Regions from separate parts of the Halomonas sp. 141 genome, predicted to be linked through region 2. Evidence: predicted binding sites of a transcription regulator. Region 2 holds the regulator's gene; the other holds the start of a gene.
The links. The regulator PhoB, encoded in region 2, activates phosphate uptake and scavenging genes when phosphate is short. The targets are predictions, from matches to a motif close to TGTCATANNNNTGTCANA.

Region 1: the regulator PhoB is predicted to act here: its motif matches at 4,419-4,436, upstream of CWI66_RS10090 (PA3496 family putative envelope integrity protein).

Annotation. Positions count from the first base shown of each region.
Region 1 covers NZ_PINZ01000018.1:57,703-63,626, reverse strand. Annotated here, with positions in the region: gene CWI66_RS10105 (TRAP transporter substrate-binding protein) at 1-989, opposite strand, end outside; gene uvrD (DNA helicase II) at 1,115-3,313, opposite strand; gene hexR (transcriptional regulator HexR) at 3,429-4,283, opposite strand; gene CWI66_RS10090 (PA3496 family putative envelope integrity protein) at 4,537-4,755, shown strand; gene CWI66_RS10085 (sodium-dependent transporter) at 4,850-5,924, opposite strand, start outside.
Region 2 covers NZ_PINZ01000063.1:2,059-7,982, reverse strand. Annotated here, with positions in the region: gene phoU (phosphate signaling complex protein PhoU) at 1-403, shown strand, start outside; gene cysZ (sulfate transporter CysZ) at 474-1,220, shown strand; gene CWI66_RS16475 (hypothetical protein) at 1,500-1,811, opposite strand; gene phoR (phosphate regulon sensor histidine kinase PhoR) at 2,129-3,424, opposite strand; gene phoB (phosphate regulon transcriptional regulator PhoB) at 3,427-4,116, opposite strand; gene ubiA (4-hydroxybenzoate octaprenyltransferase) at 4,213-5,103, opposite strand; gene CWI66_RS16455 (chorismate--pyruvate lyase family protein) at 5,141-5,713, opposite strand; gene CWI66_RS16450 (NAD(P)/FAD-dependent oxidoreductase) at 5,801-5,924, shown strand, end outside.

The DNA of each region.
Region 1 (5,924 bases), on a different contig from region 2:
CGACGCGACTCTTCGTCGCCATCGACCTGGCGCTGAATGGCTTCTTTGGAGGACTCGTACAGCGCGGCCATGACGTCATCCGGGAAGGTGCGCAGCTGCACGCCGTGCTCGTCGACCAGCGTCTTGAGCGCCTGGGCGTTGCGGTAGGCGAACTCGCTGATCATGGCCAGGTTGGAGGCACGTGCCGCTTCGCGAATCACGTCCTGCAGGTCTTCCGGCAGGGCATTCCAGGCGTCCAGGTTGACGGTGCCTTCCAGTACCGCCGTGGGCTCGTTCCATACCGACGTGTAGTAGTAGTCGGCCACCTGATGCAGGCCGAAGGCCATGTCGTTGTAGGGGCCTACCCAGTCGGCGGCATCCAGAACACCGGTTTGCAGCGAAGTGAAGATTTCGGAGCCTGGCATGTTCACGGTGGTGACACCGATACCGTTCATGGCTTCACCGGCCAAGCCCGGCAGGCGCAGGCGAATGCCCTGCATGTCGGCCAGCGAATTGATCTCTTTCTTGAACCAGCCTGCCATCTGAGTGCCGGTGTTGCCGACGGCAAAGGGCTTGAGGTTGTGGTTGGCGTAGATCTCGTCCCACAGCTCCTGACCGCCGCCATGGTACAGCCAGGCGTTCATTTCGGTGGTGTTCATGCCAAACGGCACTGCCGTGAAGAACTGGGAGGCGGCCACTTTGCCACGCCAGTAGTAAGAGGCGGAGTGGCCCATTTCGGCGGTGCCGGCGGCGACGGCATCGAAGACTTCCAGCGCAGGCACCAGCTCACCTGCGCCATGGACCCGAATACGCATACGGCCGTTGGAAAGTTCTTCCACGCGGCGAGCAAAGTCATTGGCGCCGGTGCCCAGAGCCGGGAAATTCTTGGGCCATGAAGTCACCATGTCCCAGGTATAGGTTTCACTGGCGCTGGCAGTCGATACGAACGGTGCAGCAGCGACACCGGCGGCACCCAGGCCGGCGGTTTTCAGGAATTGACGGCGTTGCATGGCGGGCATGACTCCGAAATTATTGGATGTTTTTTATTAGCGCAGTGAGCGCAGTGTCCGCTTGCCAGTATGCGCCAAGCAGGTTTTATTGGGCAAGTGCCCACGCTTGCTGGCGGGTCAACGGGTTACAGGGGGGAGAGCTTGGCAAACCCGAGTACCAGCCACTTCACGCCTTCGCCGTCAAAGCTCACCTGAACCCGCGCCCGAGCGCCTTCGCCTTCGGCGTTCAGAATGATGCCTTCGCCGAACACCGGGTGGCCCACCCGCTGGCCGACATGCAGGGCGGGCAGGTCGCCGTCGCTTTCGATGCTGGATTGGGCAAAGCTGGGCCGTGACGCGGTCACGGGGCGCGAGACATGGCCGCGCAGACGCACTTCTTCCAGCAGGTGAGGCGGCAGCTCACGAAGAAACCGGGACGGGCGTGGGAACACCTCTTTGCCGTGCAGTCGGCGAGTCTCGGCATGGGTCAGGTAGAGCTTCTGCATGGCGCGCGTCACGCCCACGTAGCACAGGCGGCGCTCCTCCTCCAGGCGGCCTGGCTCCTCCACGGACATCTTGTGGGGAAACAGCCCCTCTTCCACCCCGGCAATGAACACCACCGGGAACTCCAGCCCCTTGGCCGAGTGCAGGGTCATCAGCTGCACGCTGTCTTCGAACTCCTCGGCTTCATGGTCGCCTGCGTTGAGGGCGGCTTCCGAAAGGAAGGCTTCCAGCGCGGCCATGCCTTCTCCGGCTTCCGGGGTCTCGAAGGCATCGCCATGGGTAAAGGCCCGGGCCGCGTTGACCAGCTCTTCCAGGTTCTCGACCCGAGCCTGGCCTTTTTCACCGCGCTCGCTTTGATGGTGTTCGATCAGCCCGGTGCGTGCCGTGACGTGGTCGATGATCTCGTGGAGCGGCAGCCCGGACGTGTCGTTGTCCAGCTGCTCGATCAAGTTGGTAAAGGCCTGCACGGCGTTGCCTGCACGGCCTCTCAAGGTGCCATCCTGAAGGGTGTCGTGCAGCGCCTGCCACAGCGACACGCTCTGCTCACGGGCGTGATGGCGGACGATTTCCACGGTGCGCGTGCCGATGCCACGGGTGGGCACATTGATGACGCGCTCCAGGGAGGCATCGTCATCACGGTTGAGCAGCAAGCGCAGGTAGGCCAGGGCGTTCTTGATTTCCAGCCGCTCATAAAAGCGGTGGCCGCCGTAGATACGATAGGGCATACCCTGACGAATCAGCGTCTCTTCCAGCAGGCGCGACTGGGCGTTGGAACGGTAGAGGATGGCCACGTCCCGGCGGTTGAAGCCTTCGTTGACCTTCTCCTTGATGGTATCGACGATATAGCGGGCCTCTTCGAGGTCGTTGAACCCCGCATACACCGAGATAGGCTCGCCTTCGGCGCCATCGGTCCATAGGTTCTTGCCGAGACGCTCGCTGTTGTGGCTGATCAGCGTATTGGCCGCTTCCAGAATCGCGCTGGTAGAGCGATAGTTCTGCTCCAGGCGCACGGTATGAGTGTTGGGAAACTCTTCTTCGAAGCGACGAATGTTCTCGACCTTGGCGCCCCGCCAGCCGTAAATGGACTGGTCGTCATCGCCCACGGCGGTCATCGGGGTCTGCTGGCCGGTGAGCAGCTTGAGCCAGGCGTACTGCAGGGTATTGGTATCCTGAAACTCGTCCACCAGCACATGGCCAAAGCGCTCGCGATAGTGGTTCAGCAACGGCGGGTTGTCGCGCAACAGCTCCAGGCTGCGCAGCAGCAGCTCACCGAAATCCACCAGCCCGCCTCGCTCGCAGGTGAACTGGTAGCGCTCGTAGAGCTCGACCATCTGGGCGAGGTACGCATCGCCATTGACGTTCACCTGATGGGGTCGCAGGCCCTCTTCCTTGCAACCAGAAATGAACCCCTGCACCTGGCGTGGCGGGAAGCGCTCATCGTCAATCGAGTAATCTTTCAGCAGCCGCTTGATTAGTCGCAGCTGGTCATCGGAGTCGATGATCTGAAAGTGCTGGGGCAGACGGGCATCCTGCCAATGGGTGCGCAGTAGCCGGTGCGAGATCGAGTGAAAGGTACCCACCCAGACATGGCGCATGGAGATGCCCAGCAGGGCTTCCAGACGCGTGCGCATTTCGCGGGCGGCCTTGTTGGTAAACGTGACGGCCAGCAGCGCATAAGGGGAAAGCCCTTCGGCCTGCATCAGCCAGGCAATGCGGTGTACCAGCACACGCGTTTTGCCGGAACCGGCGCCGGCCAGTACCAGAAGATTGCCCTGGGGCGCACTGACGGCTTCCCGCTGGGCCGGGTTGAGATGATCGAGTATCGCTGTGACGTCGTCCATATAAGCCGCTGCCGGTTCAAAAAAGGGGCGACCAGTCTAGCACAGCCAGCACACTGGCTGTGCATACAGCATGTCTTCAGGACGCTGGCTCAGGACTCTTTATCAGAACCGTTGCTCAGGACTCTTCCGGGTAGCGCAGCGTGGTCAGGCTCTTCTTCACCGCTTTCAACTGTTCGGCCAGTTTGGGGCCCCGGGTCTTGGCCACGCCCACCGCCAGCACGTCGATCAGCACCAGGTGGGCAATACGCGAGCTGAGCGGGGTGTAGATCTCGGTGTCTTCGTGCACGTCGATGAACAGCGGCAGGCTGACCTCCTGAGCCAGCGGCGATTCGCTGGGACACAGGCCGATCACGGTAGCGCCTGCTTCGCGGGCCAGGCGAACGCTGGCTACCAGCGCCCGGGTTCGGCCTGTCTGCGAGATGGCGACCACCACGTCGCCCTCTTGCAGGGTCACCGCCGACATGTTCTGCATGTGCGGGTCGGCGTAGGCAGAGGTCGAGATCTGCAGGCGGAAAAACTTGTGCTGAGCATCGAAGGCCACCGCGCCGGAGGCGCCAAAGCCGTAGAACTCGACGCGATTGGCCATGGCCAGTGCATTGACGGCCTTGCCCAGCGCATCGTTATCGAGCCGGTCGCGCACCGACAGCAGCGTGCCCACGGTGGAGTCGAAAATGCTATGGGAGAATTCGGCCACCGAGTCGCTGTCGTTCATCGAGAACTGCGCGAACTGGCTTCCGCTGGCCAGCATCTGGGCTAGCTGCAGCTTGAAATCCTGAAAGCCGTTGCAGCCCAGCGCACGGCAGAAGCGCACCACCGTAGGCTCGCTCACCTTTGCTTCGGTGGCCAGGTCCACGATGCGCATGTGAATGACTTCATCGGGGTTGCGCAGCACGAACCGCGCAACCTTTTGTTCGGAGCGACGGAAATGCTCCATGCGGCGTCTCATTTCATCGAACAGGGCGCGGCTCACGTTCAGCTCCTTAAATTCTTGATCGTGCTTGTGCGGCCATAAAGAGACCACAGTATGCCTGAGTGTTGCATCGGGGGCAGCGTCCTTCACGAGAGTACTGCCGTTTAAAAGGCGTTAACCCATTTCTTCAAGAGTCGTCATCATTTTGTCAAGTAGGTTATAGTAAGAAGTGACGTGCCGCACTGCATCATTTAAAAATCAGTCGTCACGGATGCAGGTGGACGTAGGCAACTCACCTGGAGGAGCGTCGATTATGAGAAACGTCGAACGAATGACCTCGGTAAAAAGCGAATTGCTCGACATATTCATGAGTATGGAGGTCGATGAGCATGCCCAACGTCGGCGCAGCGCCGCCCAACGTAGCCTGAGAGCGCGTCGGGGCATCGAGCTGCACCGGGAATTCCAGAAGCTGTCACGGGATATCGCTCCCTTGCCAGACGATGACGACCCGCAAGAGAGCGAACTGCACTAGCCAGCCGAAGAAGAGGCTGGTGAAGGAAGGCGAGAAAGCGTTACACCACGGTAACGCCTTCTCTACTGGGTAAGCTTGCCGACCCAGCGGCGAGTCAGAACAGGCCTGCCAGGAAAACCACCGTGACCCCGATAGGGGCAACGTACTTGGCCAGCAGGTTCCACAGGCTGTAGTCGTAGACATCCAGCCTCAGCTCTTTGCGCGCTTCTTCTTTATCCAGGCAGAAGGCGAAGAACACGATCGCACCCAGGCCGGTCAATGGCAGCAGGATCTTGCTGGTGAAGGTATCCAGCAGGTCGAAGATGTTCAGCCCAAAGAACAGCACGTCTGCCCATACGTTGAACGACAGCAGCGCCGCGACACCCAGTGCCCATACCGCCACGCCGCTGACCAGTGTGGCCACGATTCGTGACATCGACGTGCGCTCTTCGAGAGTTTCCACCACCGGTTCCAGCAGTGAAATGGCCGACGTCAGGGCGGCAAAGGTCAGCAGCAGGAAGAACATCAGGCCCAGAATGGTGCCACCGGTCATGTTGCCAAACGCCAGGGGCAGGGTGACAAAGATCAGGCCGGGGCCTTCGCCGGCACTCAGGCCGTTGGCAAAGACGATGGGGAAGATGGCCAGGCCCGCTAGCAGGGCGATGGCGGTATCCAGCAGGATGACCGTTCGCGCGGTGCTGATCAGGTTGACGTCTTCGCCCAGGTACGAGCCGTAGGCCATCATGATCCCCATGCCCAGCGACAGCGTGAAGAACGCCTGGCCCATGGCCGCCAGTACGACACCGCCATCGAGAGCATCCCAGTCAGGGCTGAACATGAAGCTCAGGGTCTCACCAAAGTAGCCGCTGGTCATGCCGTAACCTACCAGCACCAGCATCAACACCACCAGAGTAGGCATCATGATGCGCGCTGCGCTTTCCAGGCCTTTGGTGACTCCGCGTGCCACGATACCGACGACCAATACCATGAACGCCGTATGCCACAGCAGCAGGGCCGAGGGGCTGCCTAGCATGCCGCTGAAGATGTTGCCAATACTGTCGGCATCCAGACCGTTGAAGCTACCGAGCACCGAGCCCAGCGTATAGTTCAGCGACCAGCCGCCGATGACGCTGTAGAACGAGAGAATCAGAAAGGCAGCCAGGACGCCGCTGACCCCCACCAGCGCCCAC
Region 2 (5,924 bases):
CAGCAAGATTGCCCGCAATGCACTGTTGTTAAGTGAAAACAGCGGTGCCATTCGTGGCTTGGTAGAAGTCCGCCATATCAGCGAGCACGTGCGCAAGATGCTGCGTGACGCCCTGACCGCCTTCGCCCGCTTCGATACCGAGCTGGCCATGCAGGTCGTTCGCGAAGACGAATCGGTGGACGACGAATACGGCAGCGCCATGCGCTCGCTGATGACCTTCATGATGGAAGACTCGCGCTCCATCAGCTCGGTGTTGAGCATCATGTGGGTGCTGCGCGCCCTGGAGCGGGTGGGCGACCACGCCAATAACCTGGCGGAATACGTGGTGTACCTGGTGAAAGGCCTGGATATTCGCCACAGTGACCCAGACACCCTGGAACAGAAGGTCATGAAAAAATCTTGACCTGGCCGTCAAACCCTCCTGCAATACGCCCAGACCATTGTCTGGGCGTTTTTTTAGGGAGTAATGTCGCGTGAATGCACTCAACGCATTGGGGCAAGGCACCCGCCTGGTGTATCAGCCCGGGCTAAGGCGCTATGTTTTTCTACCCATTCTGGTCAATCTGCTCGTGTATACGGGTATGGTTTACGTGCTCTTCACACGCTTTTCGGGCTGGCTGGAGAGCAGCATGGCCATGGTGCCTGGCTGGCTGGAGTGGTTGTCGTGGCTGATCTGGCCGCTATTCTTCATCAGCTTGCTGGTGGTGATCTTTTTTAGCTTCACCCTGGTGACTCACCTGATCGCAGCGCCTTTCTATGGGTTTCTGGCGGCTCAGGTAGAGCGCCAGGCCACCGGGCGTGAGCCTCTGGATGACCGAGGGCTGGCCAAAACGGCGCTGGACGCCGTGGGTCGAGAGCTGGTCAAGCTGAGCTATATTCTGCCGCGCATGGCCGTATTGTTCCTGTTCAGCTGGATTCCCGGCTTGAACGTCTTCGCGCCTCCCTTATGGGCGCTCTTTTCTGCCTGGGTCATGGCCATTACCTATCTGGACTACCCGATGGATAACAACAAAGTGTCGTTCAAGGACATGCGCAGCAGGCTTTCACGGCGCTGGTGGCCGAGCATGACATATGGCGGGCTGGTCATGCTCATCACCTGGATCCCCTTGGCCAACCTGTTCCTGATTCCAGGCGCCGTCGCAGGCGCAGTCCTCATGTGGGACCGCCACTATCGTGGCACACTGGACACGCGGGATAAGGCGGCAGGCTCGGCGCTCTGAATCAGAGCCATTCATCACAGGGCCGCCCATATAGCAGGCACAAAAAATTAGACCCCGCTAGGCGGGGTCTCGACCACTCTTACTTATGAACGATACTGACTGCTGGCTTCCTCTCCGTTTGCGGGACTCCAACCTTGGAATTTACCCTGACCAGTGTCTTGACCGTTTTCTGATTCATCCTTGAATCGGTGAGCATCCTTGCTATGGGACATCCTTGCCCTCAGTTTGCTCACTCCTAAGCGTAAGAGTTTTTTTCAGCTTTGCAAAGAATTGTTACGTTTAGCTGCCGCTATTTTCTTCTACCACATCTTCCGGAGTGTACTCGGCACCGCCGCTCATGTTGGTAGACTCTGGCTCATCCACGACGTCGGGACCTTGTGTGCCGTGATCAGTGGTCAGGTCTTCTGTGTCGTAGCTACCGGGCTCAGCCGTACCAGACTGTGTGTTCATGGGCTCATCTTCGACGGTTACATCCTGATTCTGGTCGATGGATGAGTGATCCGTGGTGTCTGCAAATGCCAGTGGACTTGCCATCAGGCCAAAAGAAACACCTAAAATACCAGCTTTCTTGAGTAGTTCCTTGGACATCATATTCCGCCTCCTCGATCGCTGTTAATACCGCATAGTTAAGGAAGAGTGACTTCATGTCTTACCAGTTCCTGCGGTAATCTTCCTTACTCAAAATATTGCATGCGCTATGCCACACATGCCAGAAAAATTAAAAATCCATAAATTTCAAAAACTTATTAAAAAAACAAAGAGGCGAACAAGGCCGCTGAGAAGCAATGAACAGGCGCTTTGAGTGGTTAAAAATGACACATGAGTGAGGTGTGACCAGAGTTCTATGCCAATATGGCACACTTATACAGGTGTTATGCAAAAGAAGGGGGTTCAGTGAAGTCGAGCCTTCAAGCAGGCCCGGTAACGCGTCTGGCAGGAAACACACAGCGAAAGGCAGCTCCCTCGCCCGGGTGTGATTCAACATTGAGTTGGGCCTCGTGGCGCAGCAGCACGTGCTTCACGATGGCCAGGCCCAGACCCGTCCCTCCTGTTGCCGTACTGCGCCCTTTATCCACTCGATAGAAGCGCTCGGTCAGGCGGGGGATATGCACCGGATCAATGCCATCGCCATCGTCCTCGACCTCGATACACCCGTTGCCGTTGGCGGCCACCGACCAGCGCAGCGTGATCTGGCTGCCTTCCGGGGTATAGCGCACGGCATTGAAGGCTAGATTGGAAATGGCGCTGCGCAGCTCCTGCTCGCTGCCGATCAAGCCAGCGTCGCTCTCTAGAATGACCTGCACACTGTGCTGCTGCCTCGAGAGCGCCAGAGCGTCTCGGCGAATGCTGTCGAGCATGGGGCCTACGGCCAGCGTCTGGTGATCGTCGCCGCCCTGGTCGATTTCCAGCCGTGACAGCAGCAGCAGGTCATTGACCAGGTTCTGCATCCGCCGCGTCTGCTCCTCCATCTGTACAATTCCTTTACCCAAGCGGGGAGGCAGCAGCTCCTTGAGGTCGCCGTAGGTTTCCAGGTAGCCCGACAGCACGGTCAGCGGAGTGCGCAGTTCATGGGAGACGTTGGCGACGAAGTCACGCCGCATCTGCTCCAGGCGGTGTAGACGCGTAATATCACGGGCCATGACCAGCCGCTCGTCATCGCCGTAGAGGGTGATCTGATACTGGAGGATACGCCGCTCGTCGATCGGCGAGGTCAGCGTCAGCGGCTCGCTGTAATCGCGGGCATTGAAGTAGCTGATGAAGCGAGGGTCGCGCAGCAGGTTGGTGATGTGCTGGCCACGGTCGTGGGCGGTTTGCAGCCCCAGCATGTCGGTGGCCGCGCTGTTCCACCACTCCAGGTCGCCGTGGCGGTCCAGCATCACCACGCTATCGCGCATGGCTTCGGAGGACTCCTGAATTCTCGCCAGCGTTGCCCGTAAACGGCTTTGGGTAATGCGCTGGCTTTTCTGGTAGCGATAGAGGCGGTCGAACAGCTCTCCCCACATGCCCTTGGCCGCCGGAGGCTCATCGTGGGGGTGGAGCGTCAGCCAAAGGAAGAGCGCCCGAAACTGACGCAGATGATAGACCAGACAAAACAGCAGCCCCGCCGCCAGCCCGACGCCAGGGTAATCCACCAGCCATCCCAGGCAGAGGCCCAACAGGGCCAGCCAGATGATGCGCCAGATCTCACGGCTCCACAGGCGCACGCTTACACTCGCGCAGAGAACCGGTACCCGGTACCGCGCACCGTTTGAATCAGATTTTGATGAGGCTCGCCCAGCGCTTTACGAAGACGACGAATATGCACGTCCACGGTGCGCTCTTCCACGTAGACATTGCCACCCCATACCTGGTCAAGCAATTGGCTGCGCGTGTAGGCGCGCTCCTGATGGGTCATGAAAAACTGCAGCAGACGATACTCGGTAGGCCCCATTTCCAGCGCCTTGCCATGGGCGCTGACCCGGTGGCTCACCGGGTCCAACAGCAGACCATTGATTTCGATGGGGTCTTCTACGCCACGCGGCGTGGCCCGACGCAGCACGGCCTTCAGGCGGGCCACCAGCTCACGGGGGGAAAAGGGCTTGGTGATATAGTCGTCGGCACCCGCTTCCAGGCCCTGGATCTTGTTGTCCTCTTCGCCCTTGGCCGTCAGCATGATGATCGGCAGCTCGGCGGTGGCTTCTTCGCGCTTCAACCGACGGGCCAGCTCGATGCCGCTGGTGCCCGGCATCATCCAGTCCAGCAGCAACAGGTCGGGCTGGTGATCGACGACCATGGCGTGGGCATCCTGGGCGTTGTCCGCTTCAAGCACGCGATAGTCAGCCATCTCCAGCGCCACGGCGATCATTTCGCGGATCGGCGCCTCATCATCGACGATCAGTACGGTCTTGGCGGTCATTCCAGGGCCTCACGGTGCTCTATTCAGGAAGGTTCAATGACATGCGTGTGACGATAACACCATGACTTGATGACAGTTCCATGACACCCAGTCAATTTAGCCCGCTACCGGCCACCAGCTCAAGGCAATACCTGCAAAGACCAGCAGACCCGACCAGTGGTTATTCAGAAAGGCCTGAAAGCAGCGGTCACGATCGCGCCCGGCGATCAACCGCTGCTGGTACACGAACGTCGCCGCCATGCCCAGCAACCCCAGCCAGAAAAAGCCTCCCAGCCCGACGCGCAGCGCGACCCAGCTCAGCAGCATCAGCACGCTTGCCTGCAGCACTCCGATGATCAGCCGGTCAGCACGGCCAAACAGCACGGCGGTCGACTTGATGCCGATTTTCAGGTCGTCGTCACGGTCGACCATGGCGTACTGGGTATCGTAGGCAACGGTCCACAGCAGGTTGGCACTGAACAGCAGCCAGGCTTCCAGAGGCACGTGGCCCAATACCGCGCCAAACGCCATGGGAATGGCCCAGGAAAAGGCCGCGCCCAGCACCACCTGCGGGAAGTGGGTGTAGCGCTTCATGAACGGATACACGAAAGCCAGCAGCACGCCGCCCACCGACAGCAGCACGGTGAACCAGTTGGTCAGCAGCACCAGGATGAAGGCAGCGGCGACCAGCGCCACGAACAGCAGCTGGGCTTCGGTTTCGCTGATGCGCCCCGTGGCCATGGGGCGCTGGCGAGTACGCTTGACGTGGCCATCCACATGGCGGTCGGCATAGTCGTTCACCACGCAGCCCGCAGCCCGCATCACGTAGACACCGGCAATGAAGATGATCAGCACAGAGCGGCCCGGTACCCCTTCTGCAGCCACCCACAGCGCCCAGAGCGTCGGCCACATGAGCAGCCAGGTACCAATGGGCCGATCCAGGCGCATCAGCTGAATAAAGTCTGCCAGCCGGGCCCAACCCGTTGGCCGCAATAGAGAACGGTCCATGCTCATGCTTACCTCGTGAAAGAAACTCCAGAATAGCCTAGCGCGAGGGCAGGCTCAGCGCATCGGCCATGGTCGATAAAAAATACTCTTGAACCAGCAGCGACAACCCCGCGTGCTGAAAGACCGAGCGACGCCCCCACTGGCTACGCCCCTTGGCGGGGGCACCCCACGCCGTGAAGCGCGGGAGCGACACCGTGGCCTGCAACGGCCCGCGCACCAGGTCCGGCTGCTGAAACAACCAGCTGCCCAGCGAACGCTCGCCCAAGGCCCCCAGGCCTTTGCCCTGCAGCTGCTCCAGCGGTGCCACTGATCGCGCCACCACCCAGGGGGTGCCGTCGATGCACAGCGCCACCTCGCGTAGCCAGGCATGGCGACGTGGAGCGATGCCCAGCGCCATGGCTTCGTCCTGAAACGGCAGGCCAATGGTCTGACGCAGCAGGCGTACGCGGAACTGGCTCGGCGCTCCGGCCGCCATCAGGCGCGCCGTCAGGGAGTCGGTCGAGGCCACCCATTGCCACCAGGCCGCACTCATGGCAGGCCGCGCAGCGGCAACCGGCCGCCAGTGGGGGGGTAGCGAAAACGCAGGGCGTGGCAACTCAACGAGCGTCACCTGAGCCTCCAGAGCAGTCAATTGGAAAGAAGGCTAGTGTAACATGATGGCTTGGCAGGCTTTTGTTCCTTACCCCCGGATAACGATATGCCCGATTCACACTTGAGCGAATCCCCACATGCCGAGCTGGTCATTGTCGGCACTGGCATGGCCGGTATTGGCCTGGCGCGAGCGCTGCGCCGCCAGGGAGATTCTCGCACCATCGCGCTGG